DNA from 4 places in the Pseudoalteromonas sp. GABNS16E genome. Region 4 is predicted to be linked to each of the others. Evidence: predicted binding sites of a transcription regulator. Region 4 holds the regulator's gene; each other region holds the start of a gene.
What was found. The regulator sigma-54, encoded in region 4, starts transcription at its own class of promoters, with help from an activator protein. The targets are predictions, from matches to a motif close to GTTGGCACGNNNNTNGNNT.
Positions count from the first base shown of each region.

Region 1: the regulator sigma-54 is predicted to act here: its motif matches at 1,190-1,208, upstream of PSI06_RS15175 (DUF1328 domain-containing protein).
Region 2: the regulator sigma-54 is predicted to act here: its motif matches at 1,548-1,566, upstream of PSI06_RS15225 (DUF2726 domain-containing protein).
Region 3: the regulator sigma-54 is predicted to act here: its motif matches at 1,400-1,418, upstream of PSI06_RS06680 (BON domain-containing protein).

Region 1 is NZ_JAQREZ010000040.1:19,222-22,351, forward strand. It holds gene csrA (carbon storage regulator CsrA) at 1-58, shown strand, start outside; gene PSI06_RS15165 (YcxB family protein) at 109-576, opposite strand; gene PSI06_RS15170 (hypothetical protein) at 733-924, opposite strand; gene PSI06_RS15175 (DUF1328 domain-containing protein) at 977-1,150, opposite strand; gene PSI06_RS15180 (OadG family protein) at 1,678-1,923, shown strand; gene oadA (sodium-extruding oxaloacetate decarboxylase subunit alpha) at 1,933-3,130, shown strand, end outside.
Region 2 is NZ_JAQREZ010000040.1:29,258-32,387, reverse strand. It holds gene arcB (aerobic respiration two-component sensor histidine kinase ArcB) at 1-344, opposite strand, end outside; gene folE2 (GTP cyclohydrolase FolE2) at 571-1,491, shown strand; gene PSI06_RS15225 (DUF2726 domain-containing protein) at 1,606-2,202, shown strand; gene mtnN (5'-methylthioadenosine/S-adenosylhomocysteine nucleosidase) at 2,322-3,029, shown strand; gene PSI06_RS15215 (cobalamin biosynthesis protein CobD/CbiB) at 3,030-3,130, shown strand, end outside.
Region 3 is NZ_JAQREZ010000011.1:14,462-17,591, reverse strand. It holds gene PSI06_RS06690 (VOC family protein) at 1-411, shown strand, start outside; gene PSI06_RS06685 (cell wall-active antibiotics response protein) at 480-1,136, opposite strand; gene PSI06_RS06680 (BON domain-containing protein) at 1,454-2,020, shown strand; gene PSI06_RS06675 (YqaE/Pmp3 family membrane protein) at 2,086-2,244, shown strand; tRNA gene PSI06_RS06670 (tRNA-Ile) at 2,514-2,590, shown strand; gene PSI06_RS06665 (SAP domain-containing protein) at 2,856-3,130, shown strand, end outside.
Region 4 is NZ_JAQREZ010000016.1:25,025-28,154, forward strand. It holds gene lptA (lipopolysaccharide transport periplasmic protein LptA) at 1-319, shown strand, start outside; gene lptB (LPS export ABC transporter ATP-binding protein) at 316-1,041, shown strand; gene PSI06_RS08775 (RNA polymerase factor sigma-54) at 1,111-2,610, shown strand; gene hpf (ribosome hibernation promoting factor) at 2,638-2,925, shown strand; gene PSI06_RS08785 (PTS sugar transporter subunit IIA) at 2,930-3,130, shown strand, end outside.

The DNA of each region.
Region 1 (3,130 bases), on a different contig from region 4:
AGAGATTTACATGCGTATACAAGCTGAAAAGTCTAACCCTAATCCGGGCAATGCTTAATCAACACGTATACTTAGCTGAGTAATGCACTTAGCTATACCAAAAGCCACTCACTGAGTGGCTTTTTTGTTTATAAAATCGCGCATTTCATCGGTTAATACACTGCTAGAAATATATTGCATACCTTTATTATGGTGCACTAAGTAGCCGTGGTTAGTTTTAATAATATGGGTTATTTCTGCCCACTTAAATGTATGGCTTTTATAGTGGTTTTCGGTGCTAATAGCGTCATCGGTAAACGAAAGAGTAACCGTTGAGCCCGAAGCACGACTAAACATTTGGCGCGTAACCCACCAAGGCCTGCGGTAATAAAAGGCAACGCATTCTAATACACCCAGCATTATTAAAAATGTACCTAGGTAATGATCGTCCATAGCGTAAATACTAATTAAACCTAAGCACACCAGTAATGCCAGCAAAAAATACTTTGGCTTGGCTGCTTTACTATAAGAGTGGGACTCGTCAAAGCATTCGTAGTAGTAAGGTTTATCGAGTGTGTAAGTGGTGGTCAGTGCCATAATTGCTAATAAGTAATAGTTTTCGCTATTTTAACAAGCTAGCATAAAAATCACACCCGTTAATGTAGGCTATGCATTTTAAGAGTTAGAAGCCGCTTTTCATTCGCGCACAAAAAAACGGCTTATTAAAAGCCGTTTTTTACGTTACCAAACAGATTAACAGTTAGTTTCTTCTGCGTTAACGCCTTCTTTTACATTTTCACATGCATCTTCAACAGAGTTTTGCACGTCAGTTACTGCTTCATCAATACGCTCACCTGCTTCTTCTGCGTGGTTGTCTTCACAACCCATCATAAAGAAACCTGCAAATACGGCGATTAGTGCTGCTTTTAAAGTTGTTGAGTTCATAATGTAATTCCTTGTATATGTTGATTGTTTAGTGTTTTAATTATGTTAGTAGCTACCTGGGCGATTTACCGCGCAGCGCACCTGAAACTAAAGAAATCACTAAAAGTACTAAAAAGATAAAGAATATAATTTTTGCTATACCAGCTGCGGCACCTGCGATACCACCAAAACCTAACACTGCAGCGATTAAAGCAATAACTAAAAATGTAATTGTCCAGCGTAACATTGTTTTCTCCTTGGTTATCAAATTCGTTCAAAAGTAATAATGCCAGTTGCGTGCCAGAGTTTAATTTTATTAATTTTCAATATGTTATGGTTTTTTGAACGAAGGTTGTAAATTTAGGATTGGTAAGTTTTACGTTTAACGATGTAACTTATTCACACTATTGTAAAGAGAGTAAAAAAATAAATATTTTTTGCGCGCTGCTTTACTAGTCTTGGTAAGACCAATTTACATTTTAGCCAAGCTGATTTTTTACCTGCCGTTTAACTTACTATTTTTTATAGTTTTTAAGTTTTTTTGGGTTTAACCATATAACCTTTGCCTATAACGGTTATTTTTATCATCTATATCTAAGCTAATTTAACCCTGTATTAGCTATGTTAACTATTGTGACTGTATGTTAGTTTAATTTTAATTGGTTTTACCAATTGACAGGTGGTGGACAAAGTTAAAAGTTTTGTTATCATTCGGTGAATAATTATTTAAATAAAGCGGTTTTTTATATCGCTATATAGTGCAGGGGGAGAAAAATGGATATAGGAGCTGTACTCACAACCGCAGGTAGCTTGATGCTTACGGGCATGGTGGGCGTGTTTGTATTTCTTTCAATATTGATTGGTGCTGTGTCACTCATGTCTAACTTGGTTGCTCGTTTTGACGAGGCTGAAGTTGCAATACCGGTTAAATCACCATCTTTAAAATCTCAAGGTGTGCCAAACGAGCACATCGCTGCTATTAGTGCTGCCATTGCTCAGTACAAATCAAATAATAAATAAGAGGCACACATGGCTAAATTAAAATTAACAGAACTTGTTTTACGCGATGCTCATCAGTCTTTACTTGCAACCCGTATGCGCTTAGATGACATGCTCCCTATTGCTAACAAACTTGATGATGCCGGTTATTGGTCTATTGAGTCGTGGGGCGGCGCTACGTTTGATTCGTGTATTCGTTATTTAGGTGAAGACCCGTGGGAGCGTATTCGCGCCCTTAAAAAAGCAATGCCGAATACTAAACAGCAAATGTTATTGCGCGGGCAAAATTTATTGGGTTACCGCCACTATGCCGATGACGTGGTAGAAAAGTTTGTAGAGCGTGCCCACAAAAATGGTGTAGATGTATTTCGTATTTTTGACGCCATGAACGATGTACGTAACTTAGAAACGGCAATTAAAGCGGCTGTAAAAGTAGGTGCCCACGCGCAAGGTACTATTTCTTATACTGTAAGCCCAGTGCATACCCTAGATATGTGGTTAACCCTTGCAAAACAGCTAGAGGATTTAGGTTGTCACTCTATTTGTATTAAAGATATGGCAGGCTTATTAAAACCATACGATGCAGAGCAACTTATTAAAGGGCTAAAAGAAACCGTTTCTATCCCTATTGCTATGCAGTGCCATGCAACCACAGGTTTAAGTACTGCTACATATCAAAAAGCCATTGATGCAGGCATTGACATGCTTGATACCGCTATTTCTTCAATGAGTATGACTTACGGTCATTCAGCTACAGAAACCATTGTAGCAATTGTTGAAGGAACGCCCCGCGATACCGAATTAGATTTAAACCAGCTAGAAGAAATAGCGGCTTACTTTAGAGATGTACGTAAAAAGTACGCTGCCTTTGAGGGGAGCCTTAAAGGTGTTGATGGCCGTATTTTACTCGCGCAAGTACCTGGTGGCATGTTAACCAACATGGAAAACCAACTGAAAGAGCAAGGCGCAGCAGATAAGCTAAATGAAGTATTACTTGAGATCCCACGCGTGCGTGAAGATTTAGGTTTTATTCCGCTAGTTACTCCAACATCGCAAATTGTAGGCACACAAGCAGTACTAAATGTGCTTACGGGTGAGCGTTATAAAACAATTACCAAAGAAACCGCCGGTGTTTTAAAAGGCGAGTATGGTTTAACACCTGCACCTATGAACAAAGAGCTGCAAGAGCGAGTGCTTGATGGCAGCGAGGTTATTACGTGTCGCCCTG
Region 2 (3,130 bases), on a different contig from region 4:
TCTATTTCAATATTGAGGCGGTTGATATTATCTTTTAATGTTTGGTTTAACAGCTTTTCTTGTTTTGTGGCGCTGTCTAAATAAGCGTATGAGGCATCTAATTGTCTAATCGAGTTGAGTAAAATACTGATCATAAAAGGAGATACAACCGCGGTAAAAAATACCACAGCTAAAATATCAACTAAATTAACCTCACCCAGTGCCACATAATAAAACATACTCGACAATATAAGCGACACGCCTAATAAAAGCGCGTAGCACATTGCCGCGGTTTTTAACTCACCAAAGCGAGTTATTAAACTAGAAAGTACTCGAGCCCAAGGGCTCAAAGAAGAATCGGTCATAGGTCAGTGTATCTCGTTACTAGGCATAAATAAAAAGTGCCTATTAATAGTCAAACGCATTTTGCAGCAGATTTTAGCATTTTTCTATTAGCTATATTCATGTTGTGCGACAAAAACAGAAAATTTTCATGTTTACTTTTGCCTACTTGTTAAACTCATCATTTCAGCAATAAATTATTTAGTGTAAAATGCTGCGCTTTATTATGACCAATAACGAGTAGCGCACATGCAAACCAACATGCCCGATATAGCTGATACGGCTCCCGCCTTACAAACAGGTAAGTTAGACTGGGTTGGTATGGGCGAAATAGAACTGCCATTTATTTTTGAATCGAAAGATTTAGCACCCGTTACCGTTAACGCAAAAGCGCGTGCCTTTGTTAATTTGCATAAAGAAGACGCTAAAGGCATTCATATGTCGCGTTTATTTTTAGCGCTTGATTTACTCTCTACAGAGCAACAAGTTAACCCACAAACTTTAGCTCAAGCACTCGATACCTTTATCACCAGCCACGAAGGATTAAGTGACAAAGCCCAAATAGAGTTTAAATTTGAGTTACCGCTGCGTCGTAAATCGTTGTTAAGCGGTAAAGCAGGTTGGAAAAGCTACCCAATTACCCTAACCAGCACTATTGAAAATAGCGTAATTAGCTACGAGCTAAGCGTTGATGTTACTTATTCATCAACCTGTCCATGCTCTGCAGCACTTGCTCGCCAACTTATTCAAAATGCTTTTAGCGAAAAGTTTAATCAAGAAACACTTAATCAAAAAGATGTTTTAGCATGGCTAGGCACAACGCAGGGTATTGTGGCAACGCCTCACTCACAGCGTTCAATTGCAAACGTTAAAGTAAAGCTAGACAACACGATTAGTGAATTTGACGTAGTAAATTTAATTGATACATTAGAAGCTGAGCTAAAAACCCCGGTACAAGCGGCAGTAAAACGTGAAGATGAGCAAGAATTTGCCCGCCTTAACGGTCAAAATTTAATGTTTTGTGAAGATGCTGCACGTAAAATTAAAGCGGTTCTTGAAAACGATAACTTTAGTGATTACTGGCTGCAAATTAATCATTACGAATCACTCCATGCGCATGATGCAGTCGCGATTGCCGTTAAAGGAATTGAGGGCGGTTACAAAGCCTAACAGCCCTGCTGCATCAATAATAAATACATACGGTAATTAGCCATAACAACCAATTTTTAGGCACGTAAATTGCTTTACTTGAGCAGTGTCAATTTGTTGTTATGGAGTTACCGTATGGAATTCGCTTTATTATCAATTTTAGTATTAGTGGTTGGGGCCTCTGTGGTTGCGTCAAAATTTAGTGATGATGGCGGCAATCCCTATCCTTTTACCCGCAAACAAACCGTGTTTACACAGGTTGAGGGTGCATTTTTAAATCTTTTAGAGCGTGCGGTAGGCGATCAATACAAAATTGTGAGCCGCGTCAAACTCATCGATGTAATCGACTGCAAGCAAGGCCTTTCTGCTAAATCAAAACGTGCAGCTTTAGCTAAAGCTAAAAATAAGCAACTCGATTTTGTGCTGGTAGATAAAGAAAAAATGACGATAGTGGCTGCGGTCGATTTAGTTAACAACGCCAATAAAGATGGCCACAAAGCCCAGCGCGACTGGTTTGTAAACGGCGCTTTAGAATCTGCTGGCATTCCACATATTCGTATGAAAGTAAAATCAGGCTACCGCCCTTCTGAGGTGCGCGATGCAATTATGTTTAAATTAGGCAAACCTGCAGCGGTGCAATCGGCTCGTCCAACACGTAATCGTGTAAGTAAACCTGCGGTATTGTCACCTTCTCAGGCTAAAGCGCAAACCACTGCGTTAGCCGAAATTTAAAATAGAATTAAATACTCTCCTAAAAGTATTTAAAGCGAGCCGTAAAACAGCTCGCTTTTTTGTTTTTTATTGCTAACTTCACGTATAATCTACGTATTCAAACTCAGGAATCAAACACTATGAATGTTGGTATTATTGGCGCAATGGAGCCAGAAGTTAAAATTTTACGTGAAGCAATGCAAAACCCACAAGTGCTAACTAAAGCAGGGTTTACCTTTTACACAGGCGAATTAGCGGGTAATACAGTAACACTTGTGCAATCGGGTATTGGTAAAGTGGCATCAACGATTGCAACCACGTTATTAATTGATAACTTTAATCCTGATTGTGTTATTAACACAGGTTCTGCCGGTGGCTTTGATCCCTCTCTAAGTGTTGGCGATGTTGTTATCTCTTCAGAAGTACGCCATCACGATGTAGATGTAACCGCTTTTGGCTACGAAATCGGCCAAGTTCCACAAATGCCAGCAGGCTTTGCCGCACACCCAAAACTAGTTGAAGCTGCCGAGCAAACCATTGCGCAAATTAGCGAAGTAAAAACCTTAGTAGGCTTAATTTGTACGGGTGATTCATTTATGTGTGATCCAGTGCGAATTGATAAAGCACGCAGCGACTTTCCTACAATGCTTGCAGTAGAAATGGAAGGCGCATCTATTGCACAAACGTGTTTTGCGCTTAATACGCCATTTGTGGTTATTCGCTCTATGTCTGACATTGCCGGTAAAGAGTCGCCGCAATCGTTTGAAGAATACCTAGAGACTGCATCAATCAATTCATCAAAAATGGTTGTTGCACTATTGGAAAAACTAATAAAAGTTACGCTGTAAATGCTAAGCAATATCGTTCAAAACCATTTGGACTTTATTGCCTTTTTTGTGGCGCTCATTGCTGAGCGCTTTTTCCCGTTAAAAAGCTGGTATCACCCTAA
Region 3 (3,130 bases), on a different contig from region 4:
TTAGAACACGTACATTTAGTAGTAAACGATATAAATGCCATGCTTAAATTTTACCAAGCAGCCTTTCCTTATTGGTCTATTAGAAGTGAAGGGCATAACACCTGGTATGGCAAACCTAAGCGCTGGGTACATTTTGGCGACGATAATCACTACATTGCTATAAGCGATAATGGCGAGCATAAAAACAGAGATTTGGCAGGGCATCAAGTCGGGCTGGCTCACTTTGCTTACGTTACAAACAACCTAGACGCTGTTATACAGCGCTTAAAACACGCCGGATTTAGCATTGATAAAGAGGGCGCAGAAAACCCATTTAGAAAAAACGTATATTACTTAGACCCAGCAGGGTTCGAGGTTGAGTTTGTGCAGTATATGAGTGACATTCCAAGCGAGCGTAATAACGACTTATAAAATAGGCATAAATAACGGTGTAGAAAAGCGCATAATATGGCTTTTCTACCCATTTGTTTTTACCCGTATTATTTATTACTCACCCCAAGCTGGGCCTTTAAATCATTAGCAAAACTCACAAATTTTTCTTTAATGGTGCGTTTAACTTTTACCTCCACCGAACCTAAAACTGTTTTACCTTCTAGGTTAATTGTGGGGCCTTGGCGCTTATTAAGCGACACCGTTTTGTTTTCAAAACTACCTAATATACAAAACATTTTAGAAACTACATTAACGTGCTCTGGTACGTAAATTTCTTCGCTGCCAAAAATACAATTTACATGCACGGTAACATGTTGGTGGGCAAAAATAGCATCAGTAAAATCTAAAACAATCGACCCCATATAGTTTTGAATGTAAATATCTTTAGGCACCACCCATTGGCCGCTACGCTCGCTTGAGCCTAAAATGCTTCGCAGTGTTAAGTTTTCTTCATCCGCTTGTTGGGCGCTGTAGTTAGGGGCAAATTGCGTTTGCTTTTGAGCACTGTACTGGGTATCTGTAGTAAGGGTTAAATCCTCTACTAAATTAAGTAACGCGATATTATCGATTGCTTCCATTGCACTGTCTAAGCGCCTTTCAAAGGCTTCAGCTGAAATAACGCCATGGCTGTAGTTATAAATAAGTTGGTCTATCACTTGTTCGCGAACTTGCTCTATTGGGCGGTCTTCAATTTTTACAGACATGGGAATAATCCTTTTTATATGAGTTACCACTTTACATAGCAAGTGCTGTACCAAAACTTAACTATTTATATATCAATGGCTTATTATTTTTATAGCGCCGCTTAATTTATTATATTAACGATAGATTAACCAAAACAGCAATATAATCGTTATTTTCACCACTTAAGAAAGTTTTACCTAATAGCCTGTAAATGTTTACTCGGAGGTATTTTTATTTATACCCAATGAAATAGCTAACTCCATGAATTTAAAGTGTTAATAAAGTTGGCCTAAAGCTCGCATACATAAAAGTGTCTTTAATCAAAAGGAGAAAGATTATGAAAACATTCAACAAATCTATGATTGCGGCTTTAGTTCTAGGTACTACAGCTATGGGTGCTCAAGCGGGCACTTGGGAAAATGAAAGTAAAGATGCTTGGATTGATGGTAAGGCAGAAACAGTGCTTCTTATGAACACTAATCTAAACAACTTTGACATTAACACTGATGTAAAAAATGGCAAGGTAGTACTTACAGGTAAAGTAAACAGCGACCTTGATAAAGAGCTAGCTGAAGAACTTGTAATTAGCCTAGATGGCGTATCTGATGTAGAAAACAACCTAACTGTTGTGAAAAACATGGATATGGACGACAAAGATCGTGACACTATGGATGATGACGATAACGACTTAACTGACGCTAAAATCACCACAGTAATTACTACACGTTTCTTATTTGACTCAGAAGTTGACGGTACAGATATCGACGTTGATACCGACAACGGTATAGTAAAACTTAAAGGTTCTGTTGAAACAGAAGCTGAAAAGCAGTTAGCAGTAAAAATTGCTAAAAATGCTGAAGATGTTCGTGACGTAGTAGATGAACTAACTATTGTTGCTGAATAATACACTATACTAAAAAGCCCAGCTTAGCTGGGCTTTTTGCTTGTCATTTTTAAAGGAGCTATATCATGGATATCATTCGTATAATACTGTCGATTTTATTACCGCCACTGGGTGTATTTTTACAAGTTGGTTTAGGTATGCATTTTTGGCTAAATATTTTACTAACTTTACTGGGTTACTTCCCTGGTTTAATTCACGCTATCTACATTATTGCTAAAAAATAATGTGTGGTGTGTTCAATGTGAGCCGGCCACTTTTTTATAGTTATTAAAATTGTAAAAAAGCGGCTTACATACTTCTGCGTTTATTTTTCTGTTATTTCCTGCCTATTCGCATGCAAAAAGATTACTATTTAAGCAGTCAGCTTACTGATTGTTAAAATAAAGGTTTTTGCTAGTGACAAGCCTTAAAAAACTTTTTATACTGCAACCCGCTTTAGTCGCTCAGTGGCTAAACGCTTCAAAAATTAACTACCTTGTAGTTATACAAAGTTGGCCCCTTAGCTCAGTTGGTTAGAGCACACGACTCATAATCGTTAGGTCCCCAGTTCGAGTCTGGGAGGGGCCACCACTTTCCAAAGCTTTCAAAGTAAATACCTACTAACCGAAATTACCCTGTGCTACCTCTGTGCTACTTTTAGTTTCGCGGAAAACACCTCTATATTTTTGAACTGATTAATCCCTCACTTTTAACTGAGTTCCACTTCTAATCAGAAAAGCTTGTTGCTATATGATCGGATATTGTTTTGCTTGATAATATTCAACATTCAGGTAAACCGTTCCCACATTAAGTAAATGCTATAATATTCATCGTTCTGAGCAATAGGAAGCGAATTATGGACACTAATGAATACTATTTTCTAAAGAGCTTTTTAAAGCCCAAAAGCTTATTGAAAATGTTGAGCATGAGAGATTGGACTAGTTACTTAGGCTGTGATGCAAAGCTTGCTTTAAATAAATTTGAAAAAGAAGGGGTTTTACAGTCAGCTAGTACACAGGATGTTGTCACAGCGGCTCACTCTGCTCCAGAGTTAAAAAAGATTTCTCAAAACCTCAACCTACCAACTTCTGGTACAAAACCTGTTTTAGTTTGTAGAATTTTGGAAGTAGA
Region 4 (3,130 bases):
CTTAGGGGATAACAAACAACTCCTTATTGCCACTGGCAGCCCAGCCTACTTCGAAGAAAAACAAGACGATGGTACCGTAATGAGTGCCAGTGCAAACGAAGTACGTTACGACGTAGCAAAGCGATTTTTAACGCTTGTTGGCGATGCTGAAGTCGCGCAAGCCGGTCAAAAAATTAATGCTAAAAGTATTACCTACGATATGCAGCAGCAGCTTATTAGCGCAGAAAAAGACGAAAACTCTACGGATCGTGTCCACACAATTTTAGTGCCTGTTGAAGCAAAAATTAAAGAAAAAACAGGTAACGAAGGTCAACCATGAGCACCTTAAAAGCAGAACTATTAGCAAAAAGCTATAAAGGCCGCCAAGTTGTAAAAAATGTAGGCCTTGAAGTAGAAGCCGGCAGCATTGTTGGCTTATTGGGCCCTAATGGCGCAGGTAAAACCACCACCTTTTACATGATTGTAGGATTAGTACCTAGCGACAAAGGTAAAATTTCTATTGATGATAACGACATTACGTTATTACCTATGCACAGCCGCGCCCGCTTAGGCATTGGCTATTTGCCGCAAGAGTCATCAATATTTAGAAAGCTGACAGTTTATCAAAACTTAATGGCTATTTTAGAAACGCGTAAAGAGCTCAATAAAGCCGCACGAGAAGAAACGCTTAACAACTTACTTGATGAATTTAGTATTCAGCATATTCGCGATAGCCAAGGTATGGCGCTTTCTGGTGGTGAACGCCGCCGTGTAGAAATTGCCAGAGCACTGGCAGCGAACCCTAAATTTATTTTATTGGATGAGCCTTTTGCTGGTGTTGATCCGATTTCAGTGTTAGATATAAAGAAAATAATAGAACATCTTAAAAACCGTGGCATTGGCGTATTAATTACCGATCACAATGTAAGAGAAACCCTTGATGTTTGTGAAAAAGCCTACATTGTTTCTCATGGGGAGCTAATTGCATCTGGCACCCCAGAACACGTATTAAATGACAAAACTGTACGCGATGTTTATTTAGGCGAGCAATTTAGGCTGTAACATTTAAGCCACACCTACAAGCATCTGCTAATATTAATTATAACAACATAAAAGGATTGTTAGAGATACATGAGGCAATCATTACAGCTGCGCATGGGCCAGCAACTTACAATGACTCCACAATTGCAACAAGCGATTCGCTTGCTGCAGCTCAGTACATTGGATCTCAAGCAAGAAATACAAGAAGCACTTGATAGCAACCCGCTATTAGAAGTAGAAGAGCAAGATTACACGGAAGAGTCGGCTGGAAAAAATGAACAAAAAGCAGATACGGATGATGTAACCGTAAGCGCATCGGCTGACGATACAACCAGCGAGTACGAGCAAGACAGTGGCGAAGCTTTAAATAAAGACACCGTTAGCGATGATATGGCAATGGATGTAACTTGGGATGAGTACATGAGCGCAGCCCCTGCTGCATCCTCAGGCCCAATGCCGGAAGATGAGTCTATTTATCAAGGTGCCTCTACTGAAACGCTACATGAGTATTTAATGTGGCAGCTTCAGCTTACTCCTTTTAGCCCAACTGATGAAGCCATTGCTATTGCCATTGTAGAAGCTGTAGATGACTCGGGTATTTTAACGCTAAGTTGTGAAGAGATTTTAGAGAGCTTTAACCAAGAAAACGATGACGAAGTTGAAGTTGAACTTGATGAAATAGAAGCCGTTTTAAAGCGTATTCAGTTATTTGACCCTGTAGGTATAGCCGCGCGCAGTTTACAAGAGTGCTTGTGCATTCAGCTAAACCAGTTTGATAAAGACACCCCTTTTATAGAACAAACTAAAATGATCTTAACCGATCACATTGATCTATTAGCGGCACGCGACTATCGTACATTAATGAAAAAGACTAAGCTTAAAGAAGACGAGCTTAAAGAGGTCATGACCCTAATACATACCCTCAACCCAAAACCTGCAGATACAATAGTAAGGGAAGAGTCGGAGTATGTAATACCAGATGTGTCGGTTAAAAAAATAAAAGGCCGCTGGGTGGTAGAGCTAAATCCAGATAGCATGCCAAAAATACGCGTAAATAGTCAGTACGCGGCTATGTCACGTACCGTAAAATCAAGTGGTGATAGCCAATTTATTCGCTCTCACTTACAAGAAGCTAAATGGTTTATAAAAAGCCTTGAAAGCAGAAACGACACGCTGCTTAAGGTAACTAACTGTATTGTAAAACAGCAACAGGCATTTTTTGAACATGGCCCCGAAGCCATGAAGCCAATGGTTTTAAACGATGTTGCTGAAATGGTAGAAATGCATGAATCGACAATTTCGCGTGTTACTACGCAAAAATATATGCATACGCCACGTGGTATTTTTGAGCTTAAGTATTTTTTCTCAAGCCACGTAAGCACTGAAAACGGCGGCGAGTGTTCATCAACCGCAATACGTGCCCTAATTAAAAAGCTAATTGCCGCGGAAAACTCAGCTAAACCATTGAGTGATAGTAAAATTGCGGATATATTGGCAGAGCAAGGAATTAAAGTAGCTAGACGCACAATAGCAAAATACCGTGAATCGCTAGCTATTCCACCGTCAAATCAGAGAAAGAGTTTGATATAAGACGTAAAAAACAAAGAGGAAATGCTTATGCAACTAAACCTAACTGGTCGTCACGTAGAAGTAACTGATTCACTTAGAGACTATGTAAATAATAAATTTGCAAAGCTAGAAAGGCACTCAGATCATATTAGCAATGTGCATGTCATTCTCGATGTAGAAAAACTCAACCAAAAAGCAGAAGCGACTATTCATGTAAGTGGCGCAGATTTATTTGCCTCAACAGAGCACCAAGATATGTATGCCGCTATAGACTCGTTGATTGACAAGCTCGATCGTCAAGTCATAAAACATAAAGAGAAGCTTGCTAGACACTAATATTATGAAATTAAGTACATTAGTATGCCAGGACTGCAGCAAAGCTGCGGTCCTTTTTAGTAGTAAAAAAAGAATTTTAGAGTTTATCAGTGAGCTTGCTCATGAAAAGCTCCCCTACTTACCACAACAAGATATTCTTAATGCGCTGGCAAGTAGAGAAAAGCTAGGCAGTACTGGCATTGGCCGGGGTATCGCCATTCCTCAT